DNA from 2 places in the Cytobacillus sp. FSL K6-0265 genome. Region 1 is predicted to be linked to the other one. Evidence: riboswitches for the same ligand, from Rfam matches in the RefSeq annotation. Region 1 holds a riboswitch; the other holds the start of a gene.
What was found. Region 1 has a riboswitch for FMN ahead of MHH73_RS14375 (ECF transporter S component). Riboswitches for the same ligand answer to the same signal wherever they lie in the genome.

Region 1 (16,625 bases):
TTGCTAGAAAACGGATAACGTTAGCCTTACAGCCGCTAACAAAGAGAGTAAATTTAGATTTAGTCGATGAAGTTGGTTATCGATCTGTTCTTATTGGCTTTCCAGTGTTTACATTAGGAGCGTTAATTTTTGCCATGATATGGGCCCAGATTGCTTGGTCGCGATTTTGGGGCTGGGACCCTAAAGAAGTGTGGGCATTAATTACTTGGTTATTCTATGCAGCATACCTTCACCTCAGATTATCAAAAGGTTGGCATGGTAAAAAATCTGCTTGGCTCGGTGTAATTGGATTTATTATTATCATGTTTAACTTAATTGTGGTTAACCTAGTTATTGCCGGGTTGCATTCCTATGCAGGATCGTGAAAATTTTGCTAAAATAGAAATGAGCATTAAGGTAGTGCTAGATTTATGCCTTCACTTCACATGTAGTGAAGTGAAGGCTTTTTTCTATGAAAATAATCTTCATTCTAAAGGAGTGCTATAAATGGATAATGAAGTAAAAGTGTTAGTTGTAGACGATGAAGAGAGAATTCGCCGATTATTAAAAATGTATTTAGAGAGAGAAGACTATGTTATTGAAGAAGCAGAAGATGGTGATGAGGCCTTAGAAAAAGCTTTAACAAATGAATATGATGTCATTCTTTTAGATCTAATGATGCCGGGGAAAGATGGGATAGAAGTTTGTAAAGAAATAAGAGAAATTAAAACTACCCCAATCATTATGTTAACGGCAAAAGGAGAGGAAGTAAATCGCGTCCAAGGATTTGAAGTAGGTACAGATGATTATATCGTCAAGCCATTCAGTCCTAGGGAAGTGGTATTAAGAGTAAAGGCATTGCTAAGAAGATCGTCTAAATCTTCTTACGTACCACCAGAAACAACGGCCAAAGATATCATTGTTTTTCCTTATTTAACCATAGATAATGATGCTCACCGTGTATTAGCGGATGGTAAAGAAGTAAGCTTAACGCCTAAAGAATATGAGTTGCTTTATTTTCTAGCTAAAGCCCCAGATAAAGTGTTTGATCGTGAACAGTTATTAAAAGAAGTATGGCATTATGAGTTCTTTGGTGACTTGCGTACAGTAGACACACATGTAAAAAGATTGAGGGAAAAATTAAACAAAGTATCAGAGCAAGCTGCTAGAATGATTGTTACTGTTTGGGGAGTGGGTTATAAGTTTGAGGTTGTAAATGAATGAGGTTATGGCATAGTGTTGTAGGAAAACTATGGGCAACCTTTCTTATACTGGTCTCGTTTGTCTTATTTATTTTAACGATTATGTTGCTGCAATTCTTTGAGAATTATCATATTGACCAAACAGAAAAGGGATTGAAGGCGACTGCTAATAAAATAGCAATGATCTTGGAGAAACATGATCGTGAAATAGGGCTAGAAATTGCTTGGGAGTTAGTAGATGAAGTGACAAAAGTAATCATTATTGCTGATGATCAAGTGTACTATTCTCCTAATGAAAGTCAAACATTTGAGTTGCCACTTTCCTATTTACATGGAGACCCAGATTTAAAAGCTGTTTTTACAAAAAATGAATCAGTGACTAAGGTGTCATCTTATTTAACGAATGGTGCAGAAGGTAATATAGATAATCCTGATATACTGATTAGTGGGGTACCACTTCCGCCTTCAAATGAAAATGATGGTGCAGTATTTATATATCAATCTTTAGAGGTTATGCAAGAAACAACAGAGTCAACGACAAAGTTTACTTTGTTAGCTGCAGGAGTAGCGATTATTTTAACAACTATTTTTGCTTTCTTCTTGTCAACGAGGATTACTGCCCCGCTTAGAAAAATGAAAGAAGCTGTAACAGCAGCATCACGAGGGAATTTCGATACGAAAGTACCTTATCTTTCTAAAGATGAAATAGGTGATTTAGCGATTACCTTTAATCGAATGGGTCGGCAGTTGAAATATAATATTGATGCCCTAAGTCAAGAGAAAGAACAACTCTCTAGCATTTTAAGCAGTATGGCAGACGGTGTATTCACCTTTAGTAAAGATGGTGAGATTGTCATAACCAATCCACCTGCGGATCGTTTTTTGCGGAATTGGTCCTATGAACGTGAAGATGGACTCACGAATAGTGTACCTGCTTATGTAATGGAGTTGTTCCAAACAGCTGTAAATACAGAAAGTGAAAGTATAGGTGAAGTGACGATTCAAGGGCGAACTTGGGTAATGATTATTAGCCCTTTATATAATGAAACCTATATTCGCGGTGCAGTTGCAGTGATCCGTGATATGACAGAGGAACGCCAACTTGATAAATTACGCAAAGATTTTATTGCGAACGTTTCTCATGAACTACGTACACCCATTGCTTTAATGCAAGGATATAGTGAAGCCATTGTCGATGACATCGCTGGTACTGAGGATGAGAAGAAAGAAATGGCTAAAGTTATTTATGATGAATCGTTAAGAATGAGTAGACTTGTGAATGAACTATTAGATATCGCAAGAATGGAAGCAGGCCATATTCAGCTTATTCGTGAAGCTGTAGAAGTAAAAGCCTTTATCCTAAAAGTCACCCGAAAGTTTCAAAGACTGGCGGCTGAAAAGAAAATTACATTGTCTGAGTCATTGGAAGATAAAGGGGTGTGGGCAAGCTTTGATCCTGATCGTATGGAGCAAGTGTTGACCAATTTGATAGATAATGCGATTAGACATACTCCTGAAGGTGGACAAGTCACGGTCGTTCAACATAGTAACGAAAAAGGGCTAATGATAGAGGTTGTTGATTCTGGGTCTGGAATTCCAGAAGAAGATTTACCATTTGTATTTGAAAGGTTTTATAAAGCAGATAAAGCACGAACAAGAGGAAGATCTGGAACAGGACTGGGCCTTGCAATTGCCAAGAATATTGTCGATACACATAAGGGTCAAATCACTGTTCAGAGTAAAATTGGACATGGTACGACATTTTCCATCTTTCTTCCGAAAAGTCATGAATGATTAGCACTGTTCTTGACGAATTCTCTTGATTCATAAGGAACATTCCACACATAAAAAAATATAGTAATTCGTAAACGAACATTCTTGAACTGCACCCCAGTTGTTAGACATAATCTAACAACTGGAGGTGCAGTTTTTCTATGGCCAAATTTAACACTAAGGAAAAGATAGCTACTGTCAAAACGACATATGAATAACATTGTATTTTCCGATGATTCAGACAGAATGCAACCAACTTGTGTCCGAAAACAGCTTGTTACTAAAAGGTAACAGGAAGCGAAATGAGCAAGTAGAGATTTCCTAAAGAAATCCTTCCATTTTAATTTCATTAATACTATAGTTAGAGTGTAACTTTTTTAATTCTAATAACGACTATTATTTATGAACGGGGAGGGGAAGTTATTGGACTCCGTTTTCGATGAATTATATACAAAATACCATCAGGATGTATTTCAATTCCTATTTTATATGGTGAGAGATCGAGAGCTGGCAGAAGATCTTATGCAAGAAGTATATATAAGAGTTTTGAAATCATATGATAAATTCGAAGGCAAGAGTAGTGAAAAAACGTGGTTATTCTCTATTGCAAGGAATGTGGCAATTGATTCATTTAGAAAACAAAAAGGCTGGAAACAAAAAATAATTGAAAAGTTTGATTGGTCAAAGCAACAGATTAAAGATGAACACCCTATGCCAGAAGAAGTTGTTATGCAAAGCCAGGAAATCCAAATGATTTATCGGTGCATGGAGAAGTGTTCAGTCGATCAACGAACGGTTATTATAATGAGATATATTCAAGAATTATCCATTGCTGAGACGGCAGCAACGTTAGGTTGGACGGAAAGTAAAGTGAAAACTACGCAACATAGAGCATTAAAGGCTCTGAAGAAAAACATGTCTGACATGTGGGAAAAGGAGGGGTTAAATAGTGAAAAAACAAGATTGGAAAGATGATCACATCGAAGAACTATTGAAACAACTTCCTAAAATCACCAACCACATAAGTAAGCAAGATATGTATCAACAAATGATGATATATAAAGAGCAGAAGAAAAGAAAAAGGTGGCTAACCCCCTCTGTAGCTTCAGCAGTTGCAGTTTTATTATTATGTATTCTCGTTCCGACCATGATTAACTTTCAAGATTCAGCCGGAAGTGATGTAGATAATAGCGAGCAAGAGAACCAAGTCGCATCGAATGCCACTCAACCAAAGGAAGCAAACGATGAAATCACAAATGATGAGATTACAAATGATGAGATCACAAATGATGAGAGTAATCCTACGCAAGGAAATACGGAAGATAAGGTAGAGAATGAAGAAGGAACGCCAAAAGGAGATATCGACCAGACAGGGGATATTTATGCTCAAAATGAACAGGCAGGAGATGCCGATGATGGTAATGAACAACCAGTGATTGAACCAACTGCAGTCTATGCGGAAGATATTAAAGGTCAAGAGGAAGTTTTAACATATTCTATACCAGATCATAATGTTCAAAATTTTATCCCCATTAGTGTGATGGTAAATAAAGAAGCAGAACTGTCTAAAATGGAATTATTCATTAATTATATGTCAGAATTAAAAGAAGCGGAATGGGGATTAGGGGAGCTAAACCCATTTGATGCGGACTTTCATTATGATTCTTCAAATCAAGTGCTTACAGTTGATTTTCATGCTGCAACAAACATTACTACAAGCAGTCAATCAGAAACAATTAAAGAAATATTAACGGATATGATGGCTGATTTTAATATAAAAAAGATCGATTTATTAACAGATGGTGAACAAGGGGTAGAGATGGGAAATGAAGGCTTTACAGAAGAAATAAATCAAGTAGATACGCCTAATAAATCTGCCTACTATTTTTACTATCCTAATGAAGAGTGGACAACGCCTTTCCTTGTTCCGTTTAGAAAAAAAATAAACTCGGTGACAGATGCGTTTGCAGCGATGAAAACAGGTATTGAAACATATAACTTGAAAGCTTCTATACCTGATGACATTGACTTTGAAACGGAAGTCGTGTCCGATGAACAATTATTAATCACTTTTGAAGATGATGCTGATATTAAGAATGATGAGGAAACTTTATATACGATTGAAGCAATTCTATTAACGGCCAAGGAATTTGAATATAATGAGGTTAAGTTGGAAAATACCGAAATTGATCAAATTGGTCGGTTTGATTTAGAAAAAGAAATTCAAGTGCCAGTAGCACCTAATAAAAGGGATTTGCCATAATAAAGAACAAAAAGTTGGTAATTATGACTAGTAAAGTCTATTATTACCAACTTTTTTTGTGTCTTTAACAAAGATTATATTGATAAAAGTGCCAAATAAAAAAGTAAAATTTATTTTTTGTATACATATTTTTTAAAAACTCGTACATAGTAATGGATGTGTTTTTTGGTAGGATTTGTCGTTTATCATAGAAATAATTAATTTGTCTATAGTATATAATCGCTTTAGGAGGCACAAGTTTTGAAGTATAAAGTAAGCCGTTTATTTATGTTCGGAAGTCTATGTATTCTTTGTTTATTGTTCAGTGGTGAAAATAAAGCTTGGGCAGACTCTTGGCCAGAAAAAACAAAAAATTGGGTATGGCCAGTAGAAGGGGTCATCACAGATACATATGGAACTAGGGGAGGACATCATAAAGGGATTGATATTGCTGCTGAGATAGGTACACCCATTCATTCAGTTGATAGTGGGGTAGTTACGAGATCATATTTCTCTGATACATATGGTAATGTTGTGTTTATACAGCATGATAACGATACAGAAACCATTTATGCTCATTTGAAAAAGCGTTTAGTATTTGAAGGTGATGTGATTTCAGCAGGTGATTCAGTAGGAGAAATGGGGAATACTGGTGATTCCTCTGGTGTTCATTTGCATTTTGAAGTTCACGCAAACGAGTGGACCTTTTCAAAGGAGAATGCGCTTGATCCTTTTTTAGTATTGAATCATGATGAGGATACCCTGGTTGTTTCAGGAAAAATGAATGGGACTAATATGGATACATATGAAGTGAAATCAGGAGATACGTTATGGTCGATTAGTGAAAGATATAATGTGTCGGTAACAGAATTGATTAATAAGAATGGTTTGCGAACGGAAAACATATATCCTTACCAAATATTAAAGATGCCTTAAACTAAAAAGTAATGCATCTAAGCAAAGGTACATTTAATATGAAAAAATTAACATGATTGTATTTTATTTTTCAATCAAAACGAATTAAGGTTTGATTATTCAAAAAAATGTCTAAATCTCATTGTCCATGCCTCTTTTAAGGCGTATAATTGTTACATACAATTGAGGAGGCAGGCAAAATGTTAACGGATTATCATAATCATTTAGAGAACGGTACACTTACATTAGACTATTTAGAACAATTTACAAACGCTGCTAATAGTAAAAATATTGGTTCATTCGGTATTTCTGAACATGCTTATCACTTTTATCAAACGGCAGATATTCTGCAAAATAAATGGGTGAATGAAAGACGATATTATGATATGAAGGATTATGTGTCATTATTTCATCAAGCATGGGATAAAGGAATAGATGTCAAGATGTCTATTGAAATGGATTATACACCTGGAAAGCATAAGGAAATGGAGAAATTCATTCAATCTTATGATTTTGATTATGTGATTGGCTCTGTCCATTGGGTAGGTGACTTTGGCATCGATTTAGCTGAATACAAAAAGGAATGGGAACGACGCGACCTATACGATGTATATCGTAAATATTATGATCAGATAGTCACTTTGGCTCAATCTAATCTATTTGATATTGTTGGCCATATTGACTTAGTGAAGATTTTTAAATATGTTCCACAAGATGAAGCGTTTCTCTTAGAACAATACGAAAGAGCAACTGATGCTTTAGCACAATCAAAAACATGTGTGGAAATAAGCAGTGCTGGTTTAAGAAAACCTGTAGGTGAGCTTTATCCAGATCCAAGATTATTACGAAAATGTTATGAGAAGAATATACCAATCGTTCTATCATCTGATGCTCATTTTCCCGAGCATGTTGGTGCAGACTTTGATCAATCGCTTGCATTAGCAAAAGAAATTGGTTATTCATCCATCATGACTTTTTCAAAAGGTGAACGTAAAGAATATCCGTTAGGCTAGGGTATAATGATAAATAGTTATCAAATAAAAAATGAACAGGTTCTAATTGAATCTGTTCATTTTTTATTGATTTTGGTTAATCTAAAAATAAAAAAGAGTGGTCGAATAAAGACCACTCTTACATGAAGGAATTATAAGATAATAGGATTAATAGAAACAATCTCATCTAAGTTATTCAATAAGGAAAGCTCATTTTCACTTAATGGTTTGTCAAAAGCTAGAACCATAATTGCTTCGCCACCTGCTTGTTTACGACCCACTTGCATTGTTGCAATATTAATATGGTGATCTCCAAGTACTTGACCTACGTGGCCAATAACACCAGGTCTGTCCATATGTTGAATATAAAGAAGATTGCCCTCTGGTAAGAAGTCGATATTAAAGCCGTTCAAATAGACAATTCTAGGTCCATAATGATCAATAAAGGTACCTCTAACTGTAAATGCATTTTCTTCGCCTTTTGCTGTGACTGAGATACAGTTGTCATAGCCAAATGCTTCTGTAGAAATCTTTTCACCAACAGTGATACCACGCTCTTTTGCAGTGAGTAATGCGTTTACTTCATTCACGTTAACATCTATTCTTCCTTTGAAGAAGCCAGACAGCATCGCTTTTGTTAAATATGCAGTCTCTAATTCTGTCACTGAACCAGAGTAAGTAATAGAGAGTTCATGTACCCCTTCTTTAACACATTGAGTTAAAATATTTCCGATTTGTTTAGAAATTTGGTAAAACGGTTGTATTTTTTCATAGATGTCTTTGGAAATCGCTGGTAAGTTAATCGAATTAGATACTGGATTTCCTTCAAAGTATGTCCGTACTTCTTGAGCAACTTGTGTTGCTACATTTAATTGTGCTTCTTTTGTTGATGCACCTAAATGTGGAGTTACAATTACATTATCATATTTTAAAAGTGGATGTTCACCAGGAGGTTCGGTTTCAAATACGTCTAGTGCAACTCCCCCAACATGTCCATTAGCCACGTATTTAGCTAAATCTTGCTCGTCAATGATACCACCACGTGCACAATTGAGTAAGCGAACGCCTTTTTTTGTTTTTTTCAATGCCTCTTCATTAATAATCCCTTTTGTTTCTGGTGTAAGTGGAGTATGAACCGTAATGATATCCGATCTTTGCAGTATTTCATCTAATGTAGTAGATTCTACACCAAGTTTTGCTGCACGTTCTTTCGTTAAAAAGGGATCAAATACTAACACACTCATACCAAATACTTTTGCTCGCTTGGCAATTTCACTCCCGATTCTTCCCATACCAACAATCCCAAGGTTTTTACCGAATAGTTCAGTACCTACATACTGATTTCTTTTCCATTCCAAATTTTTAACTGAGCTATGCGCTTGAGGGATATTTCTCATAAGGGAGGCCATCATAGCAAAAGTATGCTCTGCCGTAGAAATTGTGTTTCCGTCTGGTGCATTAATGACGATAATACCTCTTTTAGTTGCTGCCGGGACATCAATATTATCTACACCCACACCTGCTCTTGCAATGATCTTTAAGTTAGGCATCTCCGCCATTAATTCATCCGTTACTTTTGTAGCACTACGTACTAACAAAGCCTTAATAGTTGATAAATCAACTTCTGGATCGTCGGTTTTCTTTTGAATAATTTCGGCATTTGTGTCGTTAAGTAAAGGGTATAAGCCTTCTTCACTAATGGCATCAGCCACTAATATTTGATACATGTATGAACCCTCCTAAGTTGGTTACTTAATTATCTGATTATTTTACAAGACGAATATTATTCTGTCAATTGGATTTATTGTTTGTGTTTAAAATGGAAACGCTTTAATGTAATAAAATAAAACGATCTTCGAGGGAAGAAAATTTTTATCTATTGAGGACAGATGTCCATAATGGAGGGAATGTTTTTAATTCAAGATATGTACGATTTTAGGCTTCACAAATGAATTGTTTTTCAGTATAATGAAGTTGTCAAATAAATATGGTCTATCTTCGGGGCAGGGTGAAATTCCCGACCGGCGGTGATAAGTATTGAATACTTTAAGCCCGCGAGCCTAAAAGTGGAGTGCAATTAGCATGAAGCGTTTGTATTGGGCAGGATTTGGTGAGAATCCAAAGCCGACAGTAAAGTCTGGATGGGAGAAGATGGAGGTTCTGCTAACGTTCAAAGTGTGCACTACACGAACGTTTATTAAGAATGTCTTTGTTCAATTCTCCCTCAAGTTTACTTGAGGGTTTTATTTTGCAAAGACGCTTATTTGCTGAACTTTCTTCTATAGGAGAGATAGCCTAAAAGGAGAGAGGAAAAATTGAAGAAGTTAAATGTCAAAGCTTTTGTTGCAATTGGTATGTTAAGTAGTATTGCGTATATTCTTATGTTGTTAAACTTTCCATTACCACCGTTTCCGAACTTTTTGATGATTGACTTTAGTGATATTCCTGCTTTAGTGGCTGCATTAATATTTGGTCCGATTGCGGGAATACTGGTCGAATTGTTTAAAAATGTGTTGGATTATTTTATGACTGGAAGCGCTACTGGCGTACCTGTTGGTCATATTGCTAACTTTGTCGCAGGATTATTATTTATTTTGCCGACCTATTATGTTTATACAAAGATGAAATCCAAAAAAGGCATGACCATAGGGTTAATAATTGGCACAAGTGTAATGGCTGTATCCATGAGTTTGCTAAATTATTTCGTCTTTTTACCAGCCTATACAATGTTTTTAAATATGCCCGCAATGTCAGGACCAGAAATGCGTTCAACTGCAGTCATGTTTATTCTACCTTTTAACTTTATTAAAGGGATTTTAATGGCATCGGTATTTATGCTTGTATTTGTTAAGATGGGTAATTGGATTAATAAACAAAGATCATTAAATACGATTGCTTAATTTATAAAGGAGGCATCTAACTTTGAAAAGTTGGATGCCTTTTAATATATAAACATATGCCGCTTAAATAGAATGGCTACTTATCCATTGTTTCACCATTTGAAAAGCACAAATAGACTCATGGGCAACTTTCGATCACTATTATTTAAACTTTTAGCTAAAGAATAGAAAAGCCCACTGGTTTCATTTAGAAGAAGGATCTTTATTCGCATTAAAAAACGAACAAACCCGTGAATAATAGGATTTGTCCGTTTTCTTGTTTTGATAATTAGATTTTTGTTCTATTCGTATTTTAACGGGTCACCATCAAAGGCATCGTCTGCGACTTTGATTGAGTCTGTTGGACAGCCTTCAAATGCATCCATCATATCTTCTATAAGAACATCAGGAATTTCTACAATTCCTTCATTATCATCTAATGTTACAAATGCGATGCCCTCATCATCATAATCATAAATGTCTGGAGCTGCCGCACCACATGCGCCACAAGCAATACATGTTTCTTTGTCAACAATTGTATACTTCGCCATGGAATAACCTCCTATTTAAAATCTTTTTCATGTTAAAGCACGAAAATATCTGCCGAAACACTTACCACATGTTCTATTGTAAATCTGTCTTGTAAACATTTCAATAAAAATCTACCATCTAGAATAGTCTATGGTGGGACTTTTCAAGTTGTTCATGAGGAAAAATTGACTGATATTATCACGTATATAACGGTTTCATGATACAATAAAATTCAACAAAAAAAATTAAAATAATGTCGAAAAAATCTGCAAATTCATCACGAAAATGCTATTCTAAAAACTAATTAGTCATAATAAAGGGGAGAGAAATGTGAGTGTTATTCAGAAATTGGTCTTATTTTGTCTAAAATCAATTGAGAATCAGAGAACGGCTTATGCCATTTTACATTTGCTTAATGGCAAAAAGTCATCTCAAACAATACAAGATGCTCATTTATTTCACTTGAAGCAATACTTTCATGTATTACCCCATTTGACAAGAGAGGAATTTAACCAAATATTAGATTTTCTTATTGAGGAGAATTATGTTACTTGTCTCAATGAGGGGACTTATCGAATAACGGAAAAAGGGGATATATATATCCAAGTGCATGCGGAACCAATCCTCCCTATATATCTCAATGGCTGGTCATATAATCGAATGGACAAATTATTTTGGGAGCGTCTTTCTCTTATGGTTCAAGTGATTTCTAACCTAGTCGCATATAACGGGAGGTATCTCCCAATTCAAAATAATAAACCTCATCTTGATTGGATAAAAAACTTTATTCAAAGAAATAGATTCAATCGCTATGAGTTGGCAACACAATTGTTTAAGGAGTTACAACATCTTTTTACGAATAAAAAAATAGACCCTCTAATTCTTATACTAAGGTTAACAGGAAGTAAGCGAATTGGCTTAACGGCACATCAGGCAGCTGAACAGTTACAAATGTCAGTGTTAACCTATCATTTACATTTTACAAATGTGATTCACATGATTTTAACTGAAGTAAAAGGAAATAAGACTTCTTATCCTTTACTCGAGCAATTATTAGAGACAGAAGAGAAAAATGAGTGGATACACCTAACACAATCAACAAGAAAAACAGCTATTTATTTAAATCAAGGATACGATATTGAGGATATTATTAAAATAAGAAAATTAAAACAAGGAACAATTGAAGACCATATTGTGGAATTGGCCATCATTGATTCGTCATTTGATATAGATATATATGTCCCACCAGAAGTGCAAAGAAACATTATGAAAACTTCAACAAATGGAATAAAACAGTTAAAATATATCCGTCAATCCGTTCCCGAAGCAAGCTATTTTCAGATACGGCTTGTACTAGCTAAACATAAAAGTGCGGTGAGCGTATGATGAAACATTTACTGAGAGAAAAATTTGGTTATACGTCTTTTAGAGATGGACAAGAAGAAACAATAAAAGCGGTATTGGCTGGTAAGCATACGTTAGCCATGCTTCCAACTGGTTCTGGGAAGTCATTATGTTATCAACTTCCTACATATATGCTTCCAGGTGCAACTTTAATTATTTCTCCACTTCTCTCCTTAATGCAGGATCAAGTAGACCAATTACTATTGATAGGGGAAAAACGGGCAATTGCATTTAATTCTTTTTTAAATTACCAAAAAAAAATGTCTGCACTTAAAAACTTGCACCAGTATAAGTTTATTTTTACTTCACCTGAAATGCTACAATCAAAATTATTCATGGAGAGATTAAGTGAGATTAATATTACATTACTTGTTATCGATGAAGCGCATTGTATTTCTCAATGGGGCCATGATTTTCGACCGGACTATTTAGCGATCGGCACTGTAATGGAAGACTTAGGGAATCCGCCTATATTGGCGTTAACGGCTACAGCAACTGATAGGGTGAAACAAGATATTAAGCAATCTTTAAATATGCAAAACAGTATTGATATTCTTTATTCAGTTGACCGACCAAATATCTCTTTACATGTTGAGAAAGTCGGAAGTTATCAAGAGAAAATAGATGTGTTAATTAAGAGGGTTAGCGCATTACACGGTCCAGGTATTATTTATTTTTCTAGTAAAAAAACGGCTGAAATTTGTGCCCAATCATTAAAAGAGAATGGTATAAAAAGAGTGAGCATTTATCATGGTGGATTGAATCATGAAGAAAGAATACTTATTCAGCAACAATATATCCATAACCAACTAGATGTGATATGTGCAACAAGTGCATTTGGTATGGGAATTAATAAAGAAAATATTCGTTATGTTATCCATTTTCATATGCCGATGAATATGGAATCGTATTTACAGGAACTTGGTAGAGCTGGGAGAGATGGCCAAGCTAGTCTTGCTTTATTGTTATATGCACCTTTTGATGAGCAGCTACCAAGGCAGTTGGTAGAAACCGAACTAATTAACGATAGCCAAATGGAAAAATTACGCCAATTCTTTTTAGAAGACTCCCTAAGGTGGTGGGAGTTGGAAAAATATGAAGAGGAAATTATAGCAATTGCTAATCTTAGTGAAACATCTATGCGATTATTAAAGGATTTTCATCGTAATGCTATCCTTCATCATAAGGAGGCGACTTCCTTAGATGAACTAAAGGAGATGATGAATAAACAATTGCAGCTTAAATTTGAAGCCATTCATACTGTTTATCAATATATTCATATGTCCACATGTAGACGAGAAAAAATCTTACAATATTTTGGTGAACAACCGACAATAAATATAGTAGAATGCTGCGATCATTGTAATGGTAGCAACTATCCTAATTTGCAAGCTGAAAAGCGTGAAACAATGCCTGAATATGAAAATTGGGAAGAGATTTTGCAAGAAATTTTATTAAGTGAGACTTCGAAAAATGAAGAGTAAGTATGAAGAAACCATCCGTTTATTATCCGATAAAGAATTAAGATTTCATTTATATTTAACACAAGTATTATTGCTATTTATTGCACTAGTTATTGGTCTATTTCTTTTTCATTCTTGGCACTCTTTTTTTGCGCTATTTCAATGGGATGGACCATCTATTATGATTGGTCTATTATCAGGATTAATCATTGTAATTCTTGATATAATTGGGATGAGAACGCTCCCTCCTTCCTATTATAATGATGGCGGGGTAAATAAAAGGATATTCAGCTCACTATCACCAGTCCAAATCATAGTGATTACATTAATAATTGCCTTTAGTGAGGAAGTGTTATTTAGAGGTGTGCTGCAAACTCATTTTGGATTGATAATGACTAGTGTGATATTTGCTCTTGTTCATTATCGTTATTTATTTCAATGGTTCTTATTTATAAATGTCGTTTTATTGAGTTTCTTCATTGGTTGGATATATGAAATAACAGGTAATTTGTTAGCGACAATTATCATGCACTTTATTATTGATTGTTTATTGGGGTTATATATCTATAAAAGTCAAAGAGCAGGAAGGGAAGATAGATGAATAAAGAGGCATCGTATCGGGAGAAGGCAAAGAGAGATCGCCAAAGATTACAAAAAGCCAACTTAAATGATGAGTTGGTGATGGCGGAAATCAGCAGTACAAGAGAAGAAAAACAAACATTTGAAAAAAAATTAGACTACCCACTGATTCGTTTACTTGCTGCATTTTTTATTATGGTTCCAATAGTGGCTTTGTCTGTTTATTATCTTGTTCCTATGCTAGCTGAACAGTCTTCAACATCAGCTGAAAAAGAGGATTTTGAAACTGTCGGAATATCAAATAACAATAATAACGGTTCATCACAAGAGGTTGCAGCCGTCCCTGATGATAAAGAAGATCAAGAAAAGGAGAACGAAGCTGAAGAAGCAAAATTGAAAGAACAAGAAGAAGCAGAAAGGAAGAAACAAGAAGAGGAAGAACGTAAAAAACAAGAAGAAGCCGAAAAGAAAGCGAAAGAAGAAGCAGCGCAAAAAGAAAAGGAAAAGGCAGAAAAAAAAGCACGGGAAGAAGCTGAACAAAAAGAGAAGGCATTAGCGGAACAAAAGGCGAAAGAAGAGGAAGAAAAAAAACAAGCAACAAAAGTTGTGCAGCATACGGTTCAATCACAAGAAACAATGTATAGAATCGCCATGAACTATTATAAGTCACCAGATGGGATTGCTAAAATTAAGGCTGCTAATAATTTACCATCTGAAGAAATATACGTTGGCCAAGTATTAAAGATTCCACTCGACTAGTCATGAATCCACTCCTCCAATCATATACTGTGGGCAAGCATAGCTATGACTGGGGGGAGTTCGATGGAACCGGCAATTAATCAACTGGATGAACGAACAGATCAAGCAACGAGACAAATGCTTCAAAAAGTAGTTGAGAGAAAAGCGAAATATGATCTATTGAAAGAGTGGCATTTGGTTATTATGTGGCTAGTTGTATTTCTAACATTTGCTTATGTCATCTTTGTGTATTATCAATTTTATTTACCTTATTCCTATTCTTTTGCTTCTGTTTTTTCTGTTTATATTAATCAACCATTCAATTTATATAGCATGGTAACTTTGATTGGGCTTTATGGATATATGGTCGTATTACAAAAGAAGCGCGATAAAGCTGAAAAAGAATATCATGCACTTAGATGCGAGATCATCGATAAGAGTAAAGACTTGTGGAAAAAAGAGGATGAGTGGAAAAACCGGCATCATGTATTTAATATGATGAAGAAAAATTATGATATTAATTTGTTTCATGAGAACAAATAATCATCATCGATGCATAGGGCGTAATGGCATTTTACTTGTTCTTTGGTAACAATTAAGAAACAGAGAACTTAAGGGGAAATAGATAACTATAACGCACCCCATTTTGTGATTGCATTGTAGGAATCGAAGAACTTGTTACAAAGGTACACAGTCGAGAACCCGCCATCACAACGGCAATTGGTCAAGCTCACAAGAAGTATTAAGTTTGTAGAAACGAGATAAGTCATATTTAGGTTGTTCGTTTTTAGAGCATCCTTTTTTTAGTTTTTTTGACTAACTTATATATTCGTACATATAAGAAGAGGTGGAGTCATGTATATTCTATTAGCGGGTGTTTTCCTGTTTATTTTCGTTGGAGTCGTCGTTTATATGTATAAGGAGGCACATAAAGATACACTTGAAGTGAGAAAGGTGGCAATACAAGGTGTACCAGGAAGTCTTGCAGGATTAAACATTTTTTTTATTTCTGATATCCATCGTAGAGAGCTATCCGAAAAGTTGATTCAAGTTGTTAAAGATAAAAAGGTAGACATCGTTTGCATTGGGGGAGATTTAACAGAAAAGGGAGTACCTTTGGCGAGGACGAAACGGAATATAGAAAAGCTTGTATCTATTGCTCCGACTTACTTTGTATGGGGGAATAATGATTATGAGGTGGATTTTCATGAGCTAGATGCATTGCTATTAGATCTCGGAGTGAAAATCCTTGATAATTCAGCAGTCAGTTTTGAAGGTTCAGATGGTGAACGTATCGTGTTACTCGGAACAGATGATTTTAGTAGGGAAAGAGATCGGATTGATCTGGCCATTGAGGATGCTGGGAATGGCTGTCGTATTCTCATGAGCCATGATCCTGGTATTGTGGACTATTTATTACCAGAACACCAAATTTCATTTATGATTTCTGGACATACCCATGGGGGACAAATTCGTATTTTTAACAGGGGACCCTATGAAAAAGGCGGAATGAAATATAAAAATGATATACCGTATTTTGTCAGTAATGGTTATGGGACAACAGCCTTGCCTTTAAGGCTTGGCGCACCTGCACAAACTCATATTCTTTCTTTATATCCAAGTTTAGAAGGAAATGTTAAGGACGACTCACCAACTAAAGTATATACCATACACTAATCTCAAGAGTCGGTTCTGGGCAGGGGGCAGGAAAAAATGCAATTGGAGCGTTTGAATGATAATAAAATTAAAATTTTGCTTACTTTAGATGATTTGTTTGAAAGAGGCTTGTCAAAGGAAGATATTTGGAAGGACTCTTTAAAATGGCATCAGCTTTTTCAAGATATGCTTGAGGAAGCAAGTGAAGAATTTGACCTTGATATATATGGCACCATCAGTATCGAGATTTTTTCAATGCAAATACAAGGAAT
Region 2 (16,625 bases), 220 kb from region 1:
ATCATCCAGTTATATTTAAAAAGTGTTTGCAATAAAACCCCTCCGCAATAAAAAATATTAACCTTAAAATATACGTTTGGAATATAAAAAACTTTACTTACTATATACTATTTCTTCAGTCATAGTTTAAATTCCTTGTTCAACTAACCTGCCCGGTAGTTCAAGAAGAACGGACAAGATCACGATGTATGCTCTTCATTTTTAAACAACTTTATTATTTTTTAAATAACATTATTAATCGTGAACAGCTGACCGTGTTTAATAAAAGTAGTGGGGTAGCTTCTTAGCAAACTTTTTTATATTCACTAGGACAGAGTACTCTATGTTATTTTCGTTTTTTCAACATTTTATCATTCATGGCATACCTCTCTTTCGTAGAATAGACAAGACAAGCTTGTTATAATAGAACAAGGACTTTAATTAGAAAGGATACGTTGAGAGCATGAACTTACATCAAACAGCCCTTGTATTAGAAGGTGGAGGAATGAGAGGGGCTTACTCCGCTGGTGTTATGGAATTATTTTTGGATAAAGGTATGATTTTTCCATATGTAATTGGTGTTTCTGCAGGAGCAGCCAATGCTGCCTCCTATTTATCGAAACAAAAGGGCCGTAACAAGAAGGTAAGTGTGGAGTATGTATCTGATCCTAGATATTTATCCTTGCGAAATTATCGAAAATCTAAACAATTATTTGGGATGGACTTTATTTTTGGTGAAATTCCAAATAAGCTCGTTCCCTATGATTATGAAACGTTCTTTAACGGAGAAAGTGAGTTTATAATTGGTACAACCGATTGTTTGAGTGGAGAAGCTGTCTATTATGGGAAGAAAGACTATGGAGAAAACTTGTTGCTCCTATTAAAGGCATCAAGTTCATTACCTTTTATTGCCCCAGAAATTTCTTTTAATAACCGAATGCTACTCGATGGCGGTATTTCTGATTCTATACCCATAAGAAAAGCACAAGCAGATGGATATGATAAAGCTGTTGTTGTTTTAACACGTCCAAAAGGTTACCGAAAAAAACCGTCAAGAATGAGTTTTTTGTTACGAAGAAAATATCCACAATATCCAGGGCTTCAAAGAGCAATGATGAATCGTTACAAAATGTATAACGAAACCGTTGACTATTTAGAGAAGCAAGAAAAAGAGGGACAAGTGGTAATCATTAGACCTGAGACGGTGGATGTGGGAAGAATGGAACGAGACTTAAAGAAATTATCTGCCTTTTATGAGCAAGGTTATAAGGATGCAGAAGCTAGTTTATCAAGAATTGAAAAGTTGGTGAAAAAAGATAATTTCCTTCTCTCATGAAAGAGGAGAATTGTCTTTTTTTCTTTTGATTAGCGGTAAAAATGAATATTACTCATGATTTCCTTCTTTCTATAATAGATTGGTAGTAATTCATTTTTATGAGAGAATCGGGGTAGGAAGTTCATGAATATTCAGCAATATTATCAACAATCAGCACAAGCCTCTCTTAATGGTAGTTTACTTGCATGTATACCACTATGGATATTAGTCATTTATCATAGTTTCTTTCAGGAGATCAGCGGGCTTCTTTGGTGGTGTTTGCCCTTTGTTTTATATAGTGGGATGTCTTATCAAAGCTATGTGTTAGCAAATAATCAAGCAAAGGTACGTTCACATACATTAACAAATAGTAAGCAAATCAATCTATTCTCACAAAGGGAATTTCTTATAGGGTTTTTACCAGCGCCGAATTTAAGACTGTTATTATTTAATAGAGATGGTAGAACGGTTGGAGAGATACGTGATTTAGCTTTTCATAAATGGCGCTGGTTTTTGCCTACATTTGTCGACCGCTGGATATACAGAAATCGCTATGCATTATTTGTTGATCATAAGGTGCTTGCTACAATTACAGTGCGTAAACCTAATATCCAGATAGAATATAACGGTAAAACGATTCTTCTACACTATGACAATAATAAGCGCTTTATTTGTCAAAAAGATAGCCGAGCTTATACGCTAAGATATGAAAGGACTTTTATGAATTTATTGGTTCAATCTGAGAATGGGAGGGAGTTAGGGAAATTACAGAAAGGATGGATTCCGAGAGAATGGACGGAATCGTTCAAAGTAAACAACACCCCCTTTTTAACGATGAATCAACCTCTGACTGCAGATGAACAATTAATTTTTTATAGTTTATTAATCCTATATGTTAAAAACATTCAACATTAAAGTAAAAGATTCGCTAAAGTTGTCTCAACTATAGTATGATTAAGACAGTTTTGAAAAGTGTTCTAAGTTGAGGTGTTCTATGAGAAAGTTTTTAATCATTGCGGCTTCATTACTTATTATTTTATTGATCGTAGATCGGACTATTCTAAAGGACAAAGGTTTATTGTCACAAGTACAAATTGACCAATATGAGGAAATAGAAAACCCAGAAAATGTAGCTGTTGGCTTGGAAATTGGTGAGAAGGCACCTGAAATTCAGTTGGAAACACTGAATGGTGAGTCATTTCAACTAAGTGACTATGAAGGAAAGAAAGTATTACTTAATTTTTGGGCAAGCTGGTGCGGACCTTGTGAAGAAGAAATGCCTTATATGGAAAAAGTTTATAAAGAATATAAAGAAGACGGATTTGAAGTCATAGCTGTAAATATGACGAAAACGGAAAGAAACGAAACAAATGCCGCTGATTTCGTGAAAGAGAAAGAACTATCGTTCATCATCCCAATGGACCCTGAAGGCATTGTCTTAGATGACTATGAGGTGATTGCCTATCCAACGAGTTATTTCATTGATTCGGATGGGATTATTCGAAATAAAGTATTAGGTGCGCTAAATGAAGACTTCTTGGAAAAGGAAATTTTACGTTTACCATAGAGGATGTTTTCTAAAACGAATGTGTGGGTATAAATGTATGATAATATGTTATTAGATTAAGCATTAAGGGTGTGGAAAATTGAGTACATCAACAATTCTAAAATGGATAACAGGTGCATGTGAAGCGTTTCTTGGCATTCCTTTTCTCGGAGGGATTTTTATTCTCTCAAATGGTTGGGTGCCACTCATTGTTATGTTTTTCCTTCATGTAATCACACTTGTACTATCTGCAAGAGATGGAGTAAACAAGTACGGTAGTATCACAGGTATCATTACTTCTATTATTGGTTGGATTCCGGTTGTCGGAATGATTATGCATATCATTACAGCGTTGTTAATATTTGTAGATGCTGGCCTTAGTTCAAAAAAAAATAAAACGAATGTGTATTAAAACGAAACGAGCCGATGAAATAAGTCACGGCTCGTTTTTGTATAAGTTTTATTATAGGGCAGTCCAACCGCCGTCAATCACTAACTCTGTACCAGTGACAAATCTTGCTTCGTCTGATGCTAAGAAAAGGACACCGTAAGCGACATCTTCAGGGTTGCCGAAATAAGGCAACTGCGTATAAGTTTGATAGAACGGTAAGGCAGATTCCATGGAAGGAGCGGTCATTGGTGTTGAAATGATTCCTGGGTGTACAGAATTGACCCGAATATTTTCCTTTCCATATTCAACTGCTGCAGATTTGGATAAGACTCGTAATGCTCCCTTAGCTGCTGTATATGGACTTGTTCCTGCCATGCCAACTATGCCACCGATGGAAGAAATATTGACAATGGAACCGCTGCCATTTTTCTTTAATTCAGGGATGACATATTTCATGCCGATTACACAACCATTTAAGTCGATATCTAAAATTTTATTCCATTCCTCCATTGACATTTGTTCTAGTGTTTTAGGAGAAGCGACACCCGCATTGTTAATCAAGATATCGAGTTTACCAAATTGTTCAATGGTTTTATTTACAACTGCTTGCCATTGCTCCTCAGATGTCACATTATGAGCAAGGGCGATCGCCTCACCACCTGCTTCTTTAATTTCTGCAACTACTTTATTTAAGGTTTCCATTTGTAAGTCAGTCGCTACAACTTTAGCGCCTTCTTTCGCGAATAACTTTGCTTCTGCTGCACCCATCCCGTTAGCTGCACCAGTAATAATGGCTACTTTTCCTTCTAATCTTCTCATGATAGAATACCCCCATTTGGTAAAAATTTTAGAGCATATCGTACGATTTTTAATACAACTAGTTGCTTTATCAACAATCCGTTGATAATCTGATTATAACAACAGATGAAAAAATACAGCAATGAACAAAAAAATTGAGATTGTCGCATACTCAACAGTTTATTCATTTTTGTTTAAAACTAAGGACAATTAATACAAGGAGTAGAAGAATGTCGAAAAAAGAAAAAGTAGATCCACGTGTAGTAAGAACGAAGCGAATGTTGACTGACGCCTTAATTGCTTTAATAGAAGAACAAGGTTTTGAAAAAGTGACGGTGCAGGCAATTACAAAAAAAGCGATGCTAAATCGAGCGACTTTTTATCTCCATTTTACAGATAAATATGATTTGCTTGAACAAAGTACGGATGACATGATCGTTGAATTAAAAGAAGCCATGAAGACTTCTTTCATTGCAAGTAAAGGGACGTATGCTGCTGAAACACCAAATGAAAGCTTTATTCAATTATTTACCCAAATTGGCGCATATGATTATATATATAGAGTGTTGCTATCTGAAAGTACAATGCCTCATTTTCGAGATAAACTAACAACTGTGTTGAGCGAATTTATTGCAGATGGCATGACCGTAATGCAACCAGATGATAACTTATTAACCATACCGAGAGAGATGGCTATTCGCTTTTACGCCTCTGCGTTTTTAGGGGTAATTATATGGTGGTTAAAAAATGATTGTCCGTATACCGCTAAATATATGGCTGCGCAACTCATGAAAGTTACCATTCAAGGACCGTATAAACAAATTGTGATAGAACAGAAACCCTCTTTATAAAAAGGGTAGATGAAAATAAAGTTGACAAAATCTTAATAGATGATAAACTGAAAATGTGTAAACGGTTACAGATTTGGGTGTAACGCGTTACATATCAAATGAATAGTAATTAATTGATATTTGTTTTTTTCTGAAATATGTAACCCGTTACATACATTTCCTTATCATGTGGGAATAACGTTACAAATAATGAATGTTTTCTATGTAACGGGTTACATACTATCTTTGGAAATAAGTATAATAACAGTATATAACAAGGAATTTTATGTAAGGTGATGATTCATATAGCCACAATTAAAGAAGTAGCAAAGTACGCAAATGTATCTGTTGCAACTGTATCGAGAGTGATTAATAAAAAAGGCTATGTCCAAAAGGAAACGCAAACAAAAGTAGAAGAAGCAATCAAAGCATTAAACTACCGCCCTAATAATGTTGCGCGGAGTTTATTTAAAAAACAGTCAAAAATGATTGGCTACATTGTCCCGGATATTACTAACCCATTCTTTCCTCAACTTGTTCGTGCAGTGGAAGATGTGACGGTAGCACAAGGGTACACAACCTTTTTATGTAATAGTGACGACAATTTAGAGAAAGAACTAATGTATCTAAATAAAATGGCGGAAAATTATATTGATGGTGTGATCATTGTGTCTAATCATATGAATGAAAATCATCTCGCCAATTTACAAATACCCGTAGTTGCACTGGACCGTGTGTTTCATGAAAGTATTCCTTCTGTGACCATTGATAATTATCGGGAAGCGAAAAGAGCGGTTATGCATTTAGTTGAAAACGGCTGTGAGAAAATCGCCCATATTAGTGGTCCTGAAAATATTATCAATTCCCAACTCAGGAAGAAAGCGTATCAAGATGTCATGATGGCTCTTGATAGACCTATGTATATAAGTGAAGGGCATTATCAAATGAAAACAGCCCAAGAAGCAACATTTCGTCTTCTTCACGAACATAAGGATATTGATGCCATATTTACTGGTAATGATGTGATGGCAGTGGGTGCACTAAAGGCATGCACGAAGCTTGGAATAAAAGTACCGAACGAACTCCAGATTATCGGTTTTGATGGTATTGAGTGGACAGAAACTGTTTCACCAGAAATTACAACTATCGCTCAACCAATATATGAGATGGGCAAAAAAGCAGCAACAATGCTTTTGAATAGAATCAACGGTAATGAAGAAGGTCAGGACCATATTGTTTTCCCGACAGAATTAAAAATGAGAGAAACGACAAAGCATTAAAAAGACAGAAGGAGAGTGATTAGATGATTACAGTAATTGGAAGCATCAATATGGATCTAGTCACGGTAACAAATATAAATCCATCAATGGGAGAAACCGTGATGGGAGAATCATTTTTTACTGTGCCAGGTGGTAAAGGGGCGAACCAAGCAGTGGCTGCAGCTAAGCTTGGAGCGAATGTGAAAATGATTGGTAAAGTAGGCGATGACCCTTTTGGTCAGGAATATATGGATTATTTTAATGAGCTGCAAATCAATACGGAAAGTATCCAAGTAGAAAAAGGTGTCCGAACTGGAACAGCAAGCATTACAGTGTACAACCATGATAATAAAATAATTGTTGTACCTGGTGCCAATCATTTAATGACTAGTGAAGTCATTGAAACTTATCGCGATGATATTTTAGCGAGTGAATGGGTGCTTCTGCAATTAGAAATTCCATTATCTGCAGTAGAAAAAGTGCTAGAAATTGCGGCGGAAGGCAATGTTGGCGTCATTTTAAATCCTGCTCCTTTCCATCATATTCCTTCGCATTGGTTTGAGCTTGTGACCTATTTAACACCGAATGAATATGAAGCGAAACAATTATTCGAAGCGTATAAAAATGATGCGGAAGCAATTGAATTACTGAAAGAAAAACTTGTCATTACAAAAGGAAGTGAAGGGGCTGCGTTCTTTAAACAAGGAGAACTCATGACCATTCCTGCTGTAAAGGTAAAAGCAGTTGATACGACTGGAGCGGGTGATACATTTAATGGTGCTTTAGCTGTTGCCCTTGATGAAGGTTTAACATTAGACCAGGCCATTACTTTCGCTATAAAGGCTGCAGGTTTATCTGTAACGAAACTGGGTGCCCAAGTAGGGATGCCGATAAAAGCCGAAATTGAAAAAATGGAAGTGAATCATCATGAAGAAACAAGGAATGCTGAATAGTGAAATAGCGAAAGTCATCAGTGATATGGGCCATACAGATACGATTGTGATTGCTGATTGTGGGCTACCTATTCCAGATGGCGTGAAAAAAATCGACCTTGCTCTAAAGATAGGAACACCTTCTTTTCTAGACGTTTTAAATGAATTGGAAAAAGAACTAATGATTGAGCGAGTCACATTAGCAGATGAAATGAAGACAGATAATCAACCGCTATTCTTAACAATAAAAGACAAGTTCACTCATTGTGACTATGTGTCGCATGAAGCCTTTAAGAAAGAAACAAAAAAAGCAAAGGCGATAATACGAACTGGAGAAGCATCCCCTTACGCTAACATCATTTTAACGTCAGGAGTGATTTTTTAATGAAGCAATCATCAATAATAGAAATGAAGAATATTCATAAATCCTTCTATTCAGTGGAAGTGCTCAAAGGCGTTGATTTTGACTTAAGAGCTGGGGAGATCCATGCACTTATGGGTGAGAATGGGGCAGGGAAATCAACCTTAATTAAAATCCTTACAGGTATCCATGAAAGCAATCAAGGTGATATTTATTATAAAGGGAATAAGACTGTATTTTCTTCACCAAAAGATGCAGAAAAAAATGGCATTGCTGTCATTCATCAAGAGTTAAATATTATTCCTTATTTAACAGTGGCTGAAAATATGTTCTTAGGTAAAGAATTAAATACTTTCGGTTTATTAAAGACGAGAGAGATGAATGTAAAAGCAGAAAAGTATTTAAAGCGTTTAGGGATTGAAATGGATGTAAAACTGCCTGCTGGAGAACTTTCTGTTGGACAACAACAAATGATCGAAATTGCACGAGCAATCGCTGCCAATTCTGAGGTTCTTATCATGGATGAGCCAACAGCCGCGTTAACAGATAGAGAGATTGATACATTATTTACTGTTATCGATCAATTACGAAAAGAGAATGTGGCAATCATTTATATATCTCATCGCATGGAAGAGATTTTTAAAATGTGTGACCGCATTACAGTTTTACGAGATGGGCAATCAATAGGAACGAAATATACCACAGACACCTCATTCGATGAAATCGTGAAAATGATGGTTGGTCGAGAAATTGGTGAGCGTTACCCAGCTCGGACAGCAACAATTGGTGATGTTTTTTTCAAGGTGGAGAACTTAAGTGTGAAAGGTCATTTTTCTAACATTTCATTTGATGTTAGAAAAGGTGAGATACTTGGAGTTGCCGGTTTAATGGGAGCTGGGAGAACGGAAATCATGGAAGCGATTTTTGGGTCAAGAAAGAAATCGTCTGGGAAAATATACTTGAATGGTCAAGAACTCCACATTCGTGCACCAAAGCAAGCAATTGCTGCCGGTATCGGCTTTATTACAGAAGACCGAAAAGATGAAGGTCTGATACTTGGATTAAGTGTAAGGGAGAATTTAGCCGTTCCTAATTTAAAAGCGCTTTCGCAAAGTGCCATTATGTCTACTAAAAAGGAAAAAGCTTTCTCTAAAGAAATGATAGAGAAATTAAAAATTAAAACAGCTGGTCCAGAACAAGAAGTTAAGAATTTAAGTGGTGGGAACCAACAAAAAGTGGTCTTTGGAAAATGGCTAGGAATCGATCCAACACTGTTAATTTTGGACGAACCTACACGTGGTGTCGATGTAGGAGCAAAAAAAGAGATATATACGATTATGAATGAAGAAACGATGAAGGGCCATTCCATTATTATGGTCTCATCTGAGTTGCCAGAGATACTAGGCATGTCTGATCGTATTATGGTGATTCATGAAGGGAAAGTAGCTGCCATTCTAGAAAAAACGGATGCGACTCAAGAAAAAATTATGGAAGCAGCAACAGGAGGGAACAAAGCATGAACAAAATTAGTAAAGGCATCGGCTCCATTCAAAAGCTAGGACCGGTTTTAGGTTTATTACTCATTATTATTATTTTATCGGTTATGAGTCCAAGCTTTACAACAGCTGACAATATACTTAACGTACTAAGACAAGTTTCAATTAATGCTTTAATTGCGTTTGGAATGACATTTGTTATCTTGACAGGTGGTATCGACTTATCAGTCGGTTCGATTTTAGCGCTATCTTCGGCACTGACTGCAGGTATGTTAGCAAGTGGTATGGATCCAATATTAGCCGTTCTTCTCGGTTTATTAGCAGGTGCTTTAATGGGACTTGTCAACGGTGTAATTATTGCAAAAGGTAAAGTCGCTCCTTTTATTGCAACATTAGCGACAATGACAATTTTCAGAGGGTTGACACTTGTTTATACAGAAGGTCGACCAATTACTGGATTATCTGATGCTTTTAGCTTTCAAATGATTGGTAAAGGTTATTTTCTCGGTGTACCATTTCCTGTTGTTACGATGCTGTTAGCATATTTATTTTTATACTTCTTATTAAAGAAAACAACGTTTGGTCGCGGTGTTTATGCGATTGGTGGGAATGAAGAAGCCGCTAAGCTCTCTGGTTTAAAAGTGGATCGCTTGAAAATGGGTGTTTATGCGATTTCAGGGCTGTTTGCTGCTGTAGCCGGAATTACGTTAACTTCTCGTCTTGACTCTGCACAGCCAACAGCTGGTACAAGTTACGAATTAGATGCCATTGCGGCTGTTGTACTTGGTGGGACAAGTCTTTCAGGCGGACGCGGATGGATCTTTGGTACATTAATTGGTGCTTTGATTATTGGTGTACTAAATAATGGTTTGAATTTATTAAACGTATCATCTTTCTACCAACAAGTGGTGAAGGGCGGCGTCATTCTATTAGCTGTACTAATTGATAGAAAGAAAGCTGCTTAACATATATGATTTGCAAACCTATGAAGGAGGAATACTCACATGAAAAAAATATGGAAGCTTCTAACTTTGGTTTTAGTAGTCGCTTTATTAGGTGCATGTTCATTAAATAATGGGGCTGATGATAATGAAGCAACTGGTAGTGATGAAAAAGCATCAGGTGAAAAAACAATTGGTCTATCAATTTCTACATTAAATAATCCTTTCTTTGTGACACTACGTGATAGTGCAGAAGCAAAGGCAAAAGAGCTTGGTTATGCGATTAAAACAGTAGATGCGCAAGACGACCCAGCAACACAAGTGAGTGATATTGAAGATTTAATTCAACAAGGGGTAGATTTATTAATTGTGAACCCAGCCGATTCAGCAGCGGTTGCTTCTGCCATTACATCAGCTAATAATGCAAATATCCCGGTTATTACTGTGGACAGAAGTGCTGAAGGTGGCGAAGTTGTCGCTCACGTAGCTTCTGATAATGCAGAAGGCGGTAAAATGGCAGGAGAATTTATCATTGAACAACTTGGTGGCGAAGGAAAAGTAGTAGAACTTGAAGGGATCCCTGGTTCATCGGCAGCACGTGAAAGAGGTGCAGGTTTTAACGAAGCAATTGAAGCATCTGACAATGTGGAAGTGGCAACAAAACAATCTGCGAATTTTGATCGTGCAGAAGGCTTATCAGTAATGGAAAACATCATCCAAAGCAATAATGATGTTCAAGCTGTATTTGCTCATAATGATGAAATGGCGCTTGGTGCTTATCAAGCACTAACGGCTGCTGGATTGAAAGATGTCATTGTTGTTGGATTTGACGCAACAGATGATGCCGTCGCGGCAGTAGAAGGTGGCGACATGGCAGCAACAGTCGCTCAAAAACCAGATAGAATGGGCGAGCAAGCTGTAGAAACAGCCAAAAAAGTACTCGATGGTGAAACAGTGGAAGAATTTATTCCTGTTGAGTTAGAGTTAATTAAATAAAGAAAAAGATAGTGTTTGAATGAAGCGCGTGTCGATTCTGCTTTAAGGTGGAATGAACACGTGCTTTTTTTATTTTCTAAGTGAACGCAGGTGATGGAAAAACGTGTAAAAAAATATATAGTCGCTTATTTAGAAATGAGTGTATAATTATGGTAATCATTATATTTTGTGAAGAATCGAGTGGTAGAATGATCCCTGCAAATAATTTCGGAGTTGATATGACGAACGCCGCAACGCCTTATTTTCAAGTAGTGAAGGACAATCGAATTCGGTTTGGTTTGGAGACATTCAGACAATATCCCGGTTTAGCGAAAAGCTTATTTCATCACCTATTTCCTATAGAGCAAAAGTTAGATATGACGTTTATTTCTGGTTATCAAGATATTGATAGCAATAGGGTAAGGAGAGAAAAGTTAAATTTACGTCGATTTTTCAAGATAAATAATTGGTCTAATAAAGTAGTTTGGCAAGAAGAAATGGGTTGTTATTTTGTCTATACAACGGTAAATCATGTGAAATCATCCGCGTTTTTTCGCTATACCCTTAAAATGGTTGATGGTCATACTTCGCTTTATATTTGTTTTGTGCATCGCGATTGTTTATTTTATATTAGTTCTGATGTACTGGATATTGTTGCAAATGCGCATACGATAAGGAGATTAAAAGAACTATTTCCTGAAATGTATGATACTTTCTACGAAGATGATTAATCTTCTGTGAAAATTAGCAAATAATGTTATCGTCTTCAAAAAATAAATTTCGTACTATTTACAAAAAAACTGTTATATGTATCCGTTGTCCAATGATTAAAGGATAGGAGAAAAATGATGAATATAAACAGGAAAGATTTACTTAATGCTGCATGGATTATTGGAATTTGCTTTATACTGGGATCGTGTACTATTGCTGGAGCGATTGAGAGCAATAGTTCAGTGAATGATGATTATTATGAACAACAAAGATTCAATGACAATTTTGAAAGGTTTATTGAAATACTCGAAGTGAAAGGGAATTAAATAAAAGAGCAGAAAGAAAATGCTATGACTAAAATATGGCGGTAAATTGTGCTTTACACAGGTGAAAAGAAAAAAGTAAAGTGGTGATTAGATGTCTAGCGATTTAAATAGAATAAATACCTTATTTGCCGAAAAAGCAGAATACTGGGATTTAGATGATTTACAGATTGATTATTTGAATGAAACCATTTCTTTAAAATTACTCAGTTGTCATAAACAACAGATTAAGAAAACCTACATTTTTATAAAGGAAGTGATGTCGTTCTTTGTTTATCAAGAGGCTATTGTAGGGACGATACGTTTAAATGACCGTCGTTTTACTGAGGCGAATTTATTAAGCGAAATTAGTTATCACAACAATGGTTTTGGTCATATAAAAATTGAAAGCTTAGAATCAGATCTGAAAGAAATCGAGAAATTACATGCAAAAACCAATTTCTATTTTCAAGTAAATAATAAAGACAATTTTTTCATTGAAGCCAATAGTGTGCAAATCAATGATGAACTGTTTGTAAACCTTCTTGCAGAAAGTGGAACACTTAAATATATAGACTGATGACCTTTGTACTGAGTGAAGAAAGAATGATTTTGAGATTCAGTATTGCTTTCATAAAGATTTAAAGATATGCTAGATGTAGAGACTATTATACATAATAGTAGTCTTGTAATTTCATAGAATATCCTTCGGGGCAGGGTGAAATTCCCAACCGGCGGTGATGAGGGTGACCTCTTAGTCCGTGACCCGGGCTCAGGAATGAGAACGGTGGATTTGGTGTAATTCCAAAGCCGACAGTATAGTCTGGATGGGAGAAGGATGCGTGTGTGTAAAAACGTTCAAAAACAGTTGATTTTGACGTTTATTTGGCCATGATTACTTTTCCCGTATACGTATTCGTATACGGGTTTATTTATTCATGAGTCTTTTTTAAGAATGGTGGTGATGAAATGGGATAACTATAAGTGTGAGTCGAACTTTTTTTGTAATATTCAACAAACTCTCCCGATACCGCGTCTTTGCCCCGAGCGGAAAATTCCAACTTTTATTAAAACGAACAAATCTTATACAGAGAGGTTGATCATTCTGTTTACAGGTATTATCGAAGAAATCGGTACTGTACAACGAACGATTCAGCGCGGATCTACTATTCAAATAGTGTTAAATGCTACAAAGATTATGGATGATATCCATATCGGTGATAGTATCGCTGTGAACGGCGTTTGTTTAACAGTGACCGAATTCCAACAAAGAAGTTTTACAGCAGATGTGATGCCAGAAACTTTTCATGCGACATCGCTTTCCTCATTAAAAGTAGGGAGCAAGGTGAATTTAGAAAGGGCGATGTTAGCAGGTGGACGATTTGGCGGCCATTATGTAAGCGGTCATGTGGATGAAACGAGAAAAATTCTAAAAAAACAAAGAGTAGAAAATGCGATTTATCTTTCGGTTGCCTTATCCGAGCAATATCAGCATTTAATTCTACCGAAAGGATCTGTTGCTGTTGATGGCACTTCATTAACAGTGATGGAGGTTGGGGATGGATATTTTACGATTGCGCTAATTCCTCATACAGCTGAAGAAACGGTGATTAGTGAAAAATCGGTAAATGATCCCGTTAATATTGAATATGATTTATTTGCAAAGTACGTAGTTGCCTTTACAGACACATCAAAACGTGAAAGAAATTTCCAACAGTTATTAGAGAATAATGGATTCTTAAGTTAGGAGGGAACATATGAGTCACTCAATTGAAGAAGCGATAGCTGACTTGAAAAAGGGAAAAGTGATTATCGTTTGTGATGATGAGAATCGTGAGAATGAGGGTGATTTTATCGCTGTTGCCGAGTATGCATCAGCTGAAACGATCAACTTTATGGCAACAGTGGGAAGAGGGCTTATTTGCGTGCCGATTGAGCAGTCAATCGCCAAAAAGCTAGACTTGCATCCGATGGTTACTAATAATACAGACAGTCATCAAACCGCCTTTACAGTCAGTATTGATTATAAAGAGACAACGACTGGTATAAGCGCATTTGAACGGTTTTTAACCGTAGAAAAGATGTTAGACGAAGAAACACAAGCAAAAGACTTCAATCGTCCAGGTCATATTTTCCCCCTTGTAGCGAAGGATGGTGGCGTCCTTGAGCGCTCAGGACATACGGAAGCGGCAGTTGATTTAGCGAAGTTGGCTTGTGCAAGTCCAGTCGGGATTATATGTGAAATTATGAAAGAAAATGGTGAAATGGCTAGAGTAGCAGAGTTAGAGAAAGTAGCAGAAAAATATGATTTGAAGATGATTACGATTGAACAATTAATCTCTTATAAGCAATCACAATTATTAACAAACTAATATAGGAGTGAAGTAGAATGAATACAATACTAGAAGGACATTTAATTGGTACGGGAATGAAAGTAGCCGTTGTTGTATCGCGGTTTAATGAGTTTATTACAAAAAAATTATTAGATGGCGCATTGGATAGCTTCAAGCGTCACGATGTAGCTGAGGAGGATATTACGATCGCTTGGGTACCTGGTGCGTTTGAAATTCCCCTAGCGGCAAAAAAACTCGCAGAAAGTGGCAAATACGATGCGGTCGTTGCCCTTGGAACAGTCATTAGAGGGGCCACGCCACATTTTGATTATGTGAATGCAGAGGTAGCCAAAGGAGTAGCAGCGACTTCATTGCAAACAGGCATACCAGTAATCTTTGGTGTGTTAACAACTGATTCTATTGAACAAGCGATTGAGAGAGCGGGTACAAAAGCAGGTAACAAAGGCTGGGAGGCAGCTGTTAATGCGATTGAAATGAGTAATTTCAATAAACATTTTCGTTAATAATTAATTTTCTTTGCTCCCTCTTTCTTTTTCTCGTTATAATAATATTAACGGTTATATTCACATGAATAATGGTTATAGCATGAATAGAAGTTAAATGAAGAGCCTAAAAGAGAAAGAGGGTTTATGATGAAATTAGAATTAATTAAATGTCACGGTTCGGGAAATGATTTTTTTATCATTGATGAGATGGAGCAGTCGTTTGGCTGGAGTGATAAAGAACGAGCGAACTTAACGATTAGTCTTTGTAATCGTACCAGCGAACTTGGTGCGGATGGGATTTTATTTATATTAGCAAGTGAAGATGCTGATGCGAAAATGCGAGTTTTTAATGCAGATGGTTCTGAAGCTTCCATGTGTGGTAACGGTCTTCGTTGTGTCGCGAGATATGTATGTGAGAAATTGAAAATCAAAGAGGCGACAATTGATACGATGAAAGTTACCCTTCAAGTTAGTAAAGAAGACGATATTTATAAAGATATCCCTACTTACAAGGTAGAAATTTCTCCGGTGTCTTTTGATGTTGCTACTTTGCCACTTCACATTGATCAGCATCAATTAATTAATGAAAAGATTGAAGAGCTTTCAGAAGATATCGCTTTTACTGCTCTTTCTGTTCCTAATCCCCATCTTGTGGCTATTGTCGAAAAAGAGGAGTTGCAATCAGATATTCAAGAGGAATTAAGTTTGTATGTCAACGGAGAAAATGATTACTTTCCTGATGGGGTAAATGTGAGTTTCGTCAAACCTCTTCCAGAAAGTGGCATCTTTGTTCGTACGTATGAAAGAGGAGTGGGCTTTACAAATGCATGCGGAACAGCGATGTCCGCTTCATGTTTAGTTACTTGTATGCAAAGTATCAATACCTATGAGCAACCGATTGAGGTTTATAACAACGGTGGTAAGGTCCGTTGTGTTGTTCATAAGCAAAATGATACCTTTACAATCGATCTGATTGGTAACGCCAGCTTTGTCTATCAATGTACAATTGAAGTAGATATAAATCACCCGGGGACATTTACCATCGATAGCTCAGAAGAATATATTGAAGAAATGATGCAATATGCGAAGTTACAACAAGAGGCTTCTGCTTTTTTAACCAAGCAATTAAATGCTTAAGAGCCCTTGTATGATTATTAAGAAAGAAATAAGTTTTGAACCGAAACGGCACTAAGCGTAAATAGTGTTGTTTCGGTTTTTTTGTTTTTGCATCTCAATTGCAGGTCGTTCATATGATATTTGCATTGCTATTGTAGCTTCTAAAATGACGAGTAAACCACATTTACTAAGGTTTCACTTGTGTATAGCCTTATCCTTTTAATGAATGAATAATGTTTGCGATTGTGTCATTTTTGGTTTCGAAAAAGCTTGCCATTGGACATGGATCAGTTAAACGAGACTTACTAATGTTGTCCAATGTAAAGTTCTTCCTTTGCAGTTGTTTGTCCACTTCGTCCCAATAGAGTGGGGCTGCTACAATTGCTCCTTCTCTGCCTCTTGGAGAGTAGGGCGCAATCATCGTTTTTCCTTCTGCATGTTGAATATAATCGATATATAACTTTTTCCCGCGATTCTTTTTCATCCTTTCTGTCGTATATAAATCTGGGTTTTTTTCAACTAAATAGGAAGCTATGAATGAAGTGAACAGTCTCGTATCCTCATAAGAAAAATGATGATGCATAATTGGGATATGTACTTGTATCCCCTTTCCACCCGTTAATTTTGGAAAGCCAATAATATTTAATTCCTCAAAAATCTTGTTTAGTTTCTGTGCAGCAGTAACAGCTAGTAAAAAATGTGTTTCATCAGGTGGGTCAAGGTCGAACACAATTTCAAGCGGATGTTCACTGTCAATTGTTTCAAAAGGGGTATGATACTCTAGTGCTAATTGATTACCTAGCCAAACAAGTGTAGATAAATCATTACATAAGA

Region 2: another riboswitch for FMN. It lies ahead of ribE (riboflavin synthase); the one in region 1 lies ahead of MHH73_RS14375 (ECF transporter S component).

What each region holds. Positions count from the first base shown of each region.
Region 1 covers NZ_JBBOPE010000001.1:2,845,633-2,862,257, reverse strand. The annotation lists gene ccsB (c-type cytochrome biogenesis protein CcsB) at 1-365, shown strand, start outside; gene MHH73_RS14410 (response regulator transcription factor) at 487-1,203, shown strand; gene MHH73_RS14405 (ATP-binding protein) at 1,200-2,975, shown strand; gene sigX (RNA polymerase sigma factor SigX) at 3,378-3,929, shown strand; gene MHH73_RS14395 (hypothetical protein) at 3,904-5,217, shown strand; gene MHH73_RS14390 (peptidoglycan DD-metalloendopeptidase family protein) at 5,485-6,132, shown strand; gene MHH73_RS14385 (histidinol-phosphatase) at 6,312-7,124, shown strand; gene serA (phosphoglycerate dehydrogenase) at 7,256-8,830, opposite strand; FMN riboswitch at 9,094-9,260, shown strand; gene MHH73_RS14375 (ECF transporter S component) at 9,419-10,003, shown strand; gene MHH73_RS14370 (ferredoxin) at 10,285-10,533, opposite strand; gene MHH73_RS14365 (helix-turn-helix domain-containing protein) at 10,844-11,899, shown strand; gene MHH73_RS14360 (RecQ family ATP-dependent DNA helicase) at 11,899-13,401, shown strand; gene MHH73_RS14355 (CPBP family intramembrane glutamic endopeptidase) at 13,391-13,981, shown strand; gene MHH73_RS14350 (LysM peptidoglycan-binding domain-containing protein) at 13,978-14,718, shown strand; gene MHH73_RS14345 (YpbF family protein) at 14,782-15,240, shown strand; gene MHH73_RS14340 (metallophosphoesterase) at 15,553-16,374, shown strand; gene MHH73_RS14335 (adaptor protein MecA) at 16,411-16,625, shown strand, end outside.
Region 2 covers NZ_JBBOPE010000001.1:2,622,303-2,638,927, reverse strand. The annotation lists gene MHH73_RS13300 (DinB family protein) at 1-32, opposite strand, end outside; gene MHH73_RS13295 (patatin-like phospholipase family protein) at 443-1,315, shown strand; gene MHH73_RS13290 (hypothetical protein) at 1,439-2,209, shown strand; gene MHH73_RS13285 (TlpA disulfide reductase family protein) at 2,289-2,861, shown strand; gene MHH73_RS13280 (hypothetical protein) at 2,941-3,252, shown strand; gene MHH73_RS13275 (SDR family NAD(P)-dependent oxidoreductase) at 3,304-4,050, opposite strand; gene MHH73_RS13270 (TetR/AcrR family transcriptional regulator) at 4,260-4,880, shown strand; gene MHH73_RS13265 (LacI family DNA-binding transcriptional regulator) at 5,156-6,139, shown strand; gene rbsK (ribokinase) at 6,163-7,071, shown strand; gene rbsD (D-ribose pyranase) at 7,046-7,435, shown strand; gene MHH73_RS13250 (sugar ABC transporter ATP-binding protein) at 7,435-8,931, shown strand; gene MHH73_RS13245 (ABC transporter permease subunit) at 8,928-9,872, shown strand; gene rbsB (ribose ABC transporter substrate-binding protein RbsB) at 9,912-10,844, shown strand; gene MHH73_RS13235 (hypothetical protein) at 10,994-11,554, shown strand; gene MHH73_RS13230 (hypothetical protein) at 11,672-11,860, shown strand; gene MHH73_RS13225 (YxiG family protein) at 11,952-12,416, shown strand; FMN riboswitch at 12,537-12,679, shown strand; gene ribE (riboflavin synthase) at 12,942-13,583, shown strand; partial or broken gene ribB (3,4-dihydroxy-2-butanone-4-phosphate synthase) at 13,594-14,184, shown strand; gene ribH (6,7-dimethyl-8-ribityllumazine synthase) at 14,226-14,693, shown strand; gene dapF (diaminopimelate epimerase) at 14,823-15,812, shown strand; gene ligD (DNA ligase D) at 16,003-16,625, opposite strand, start outside.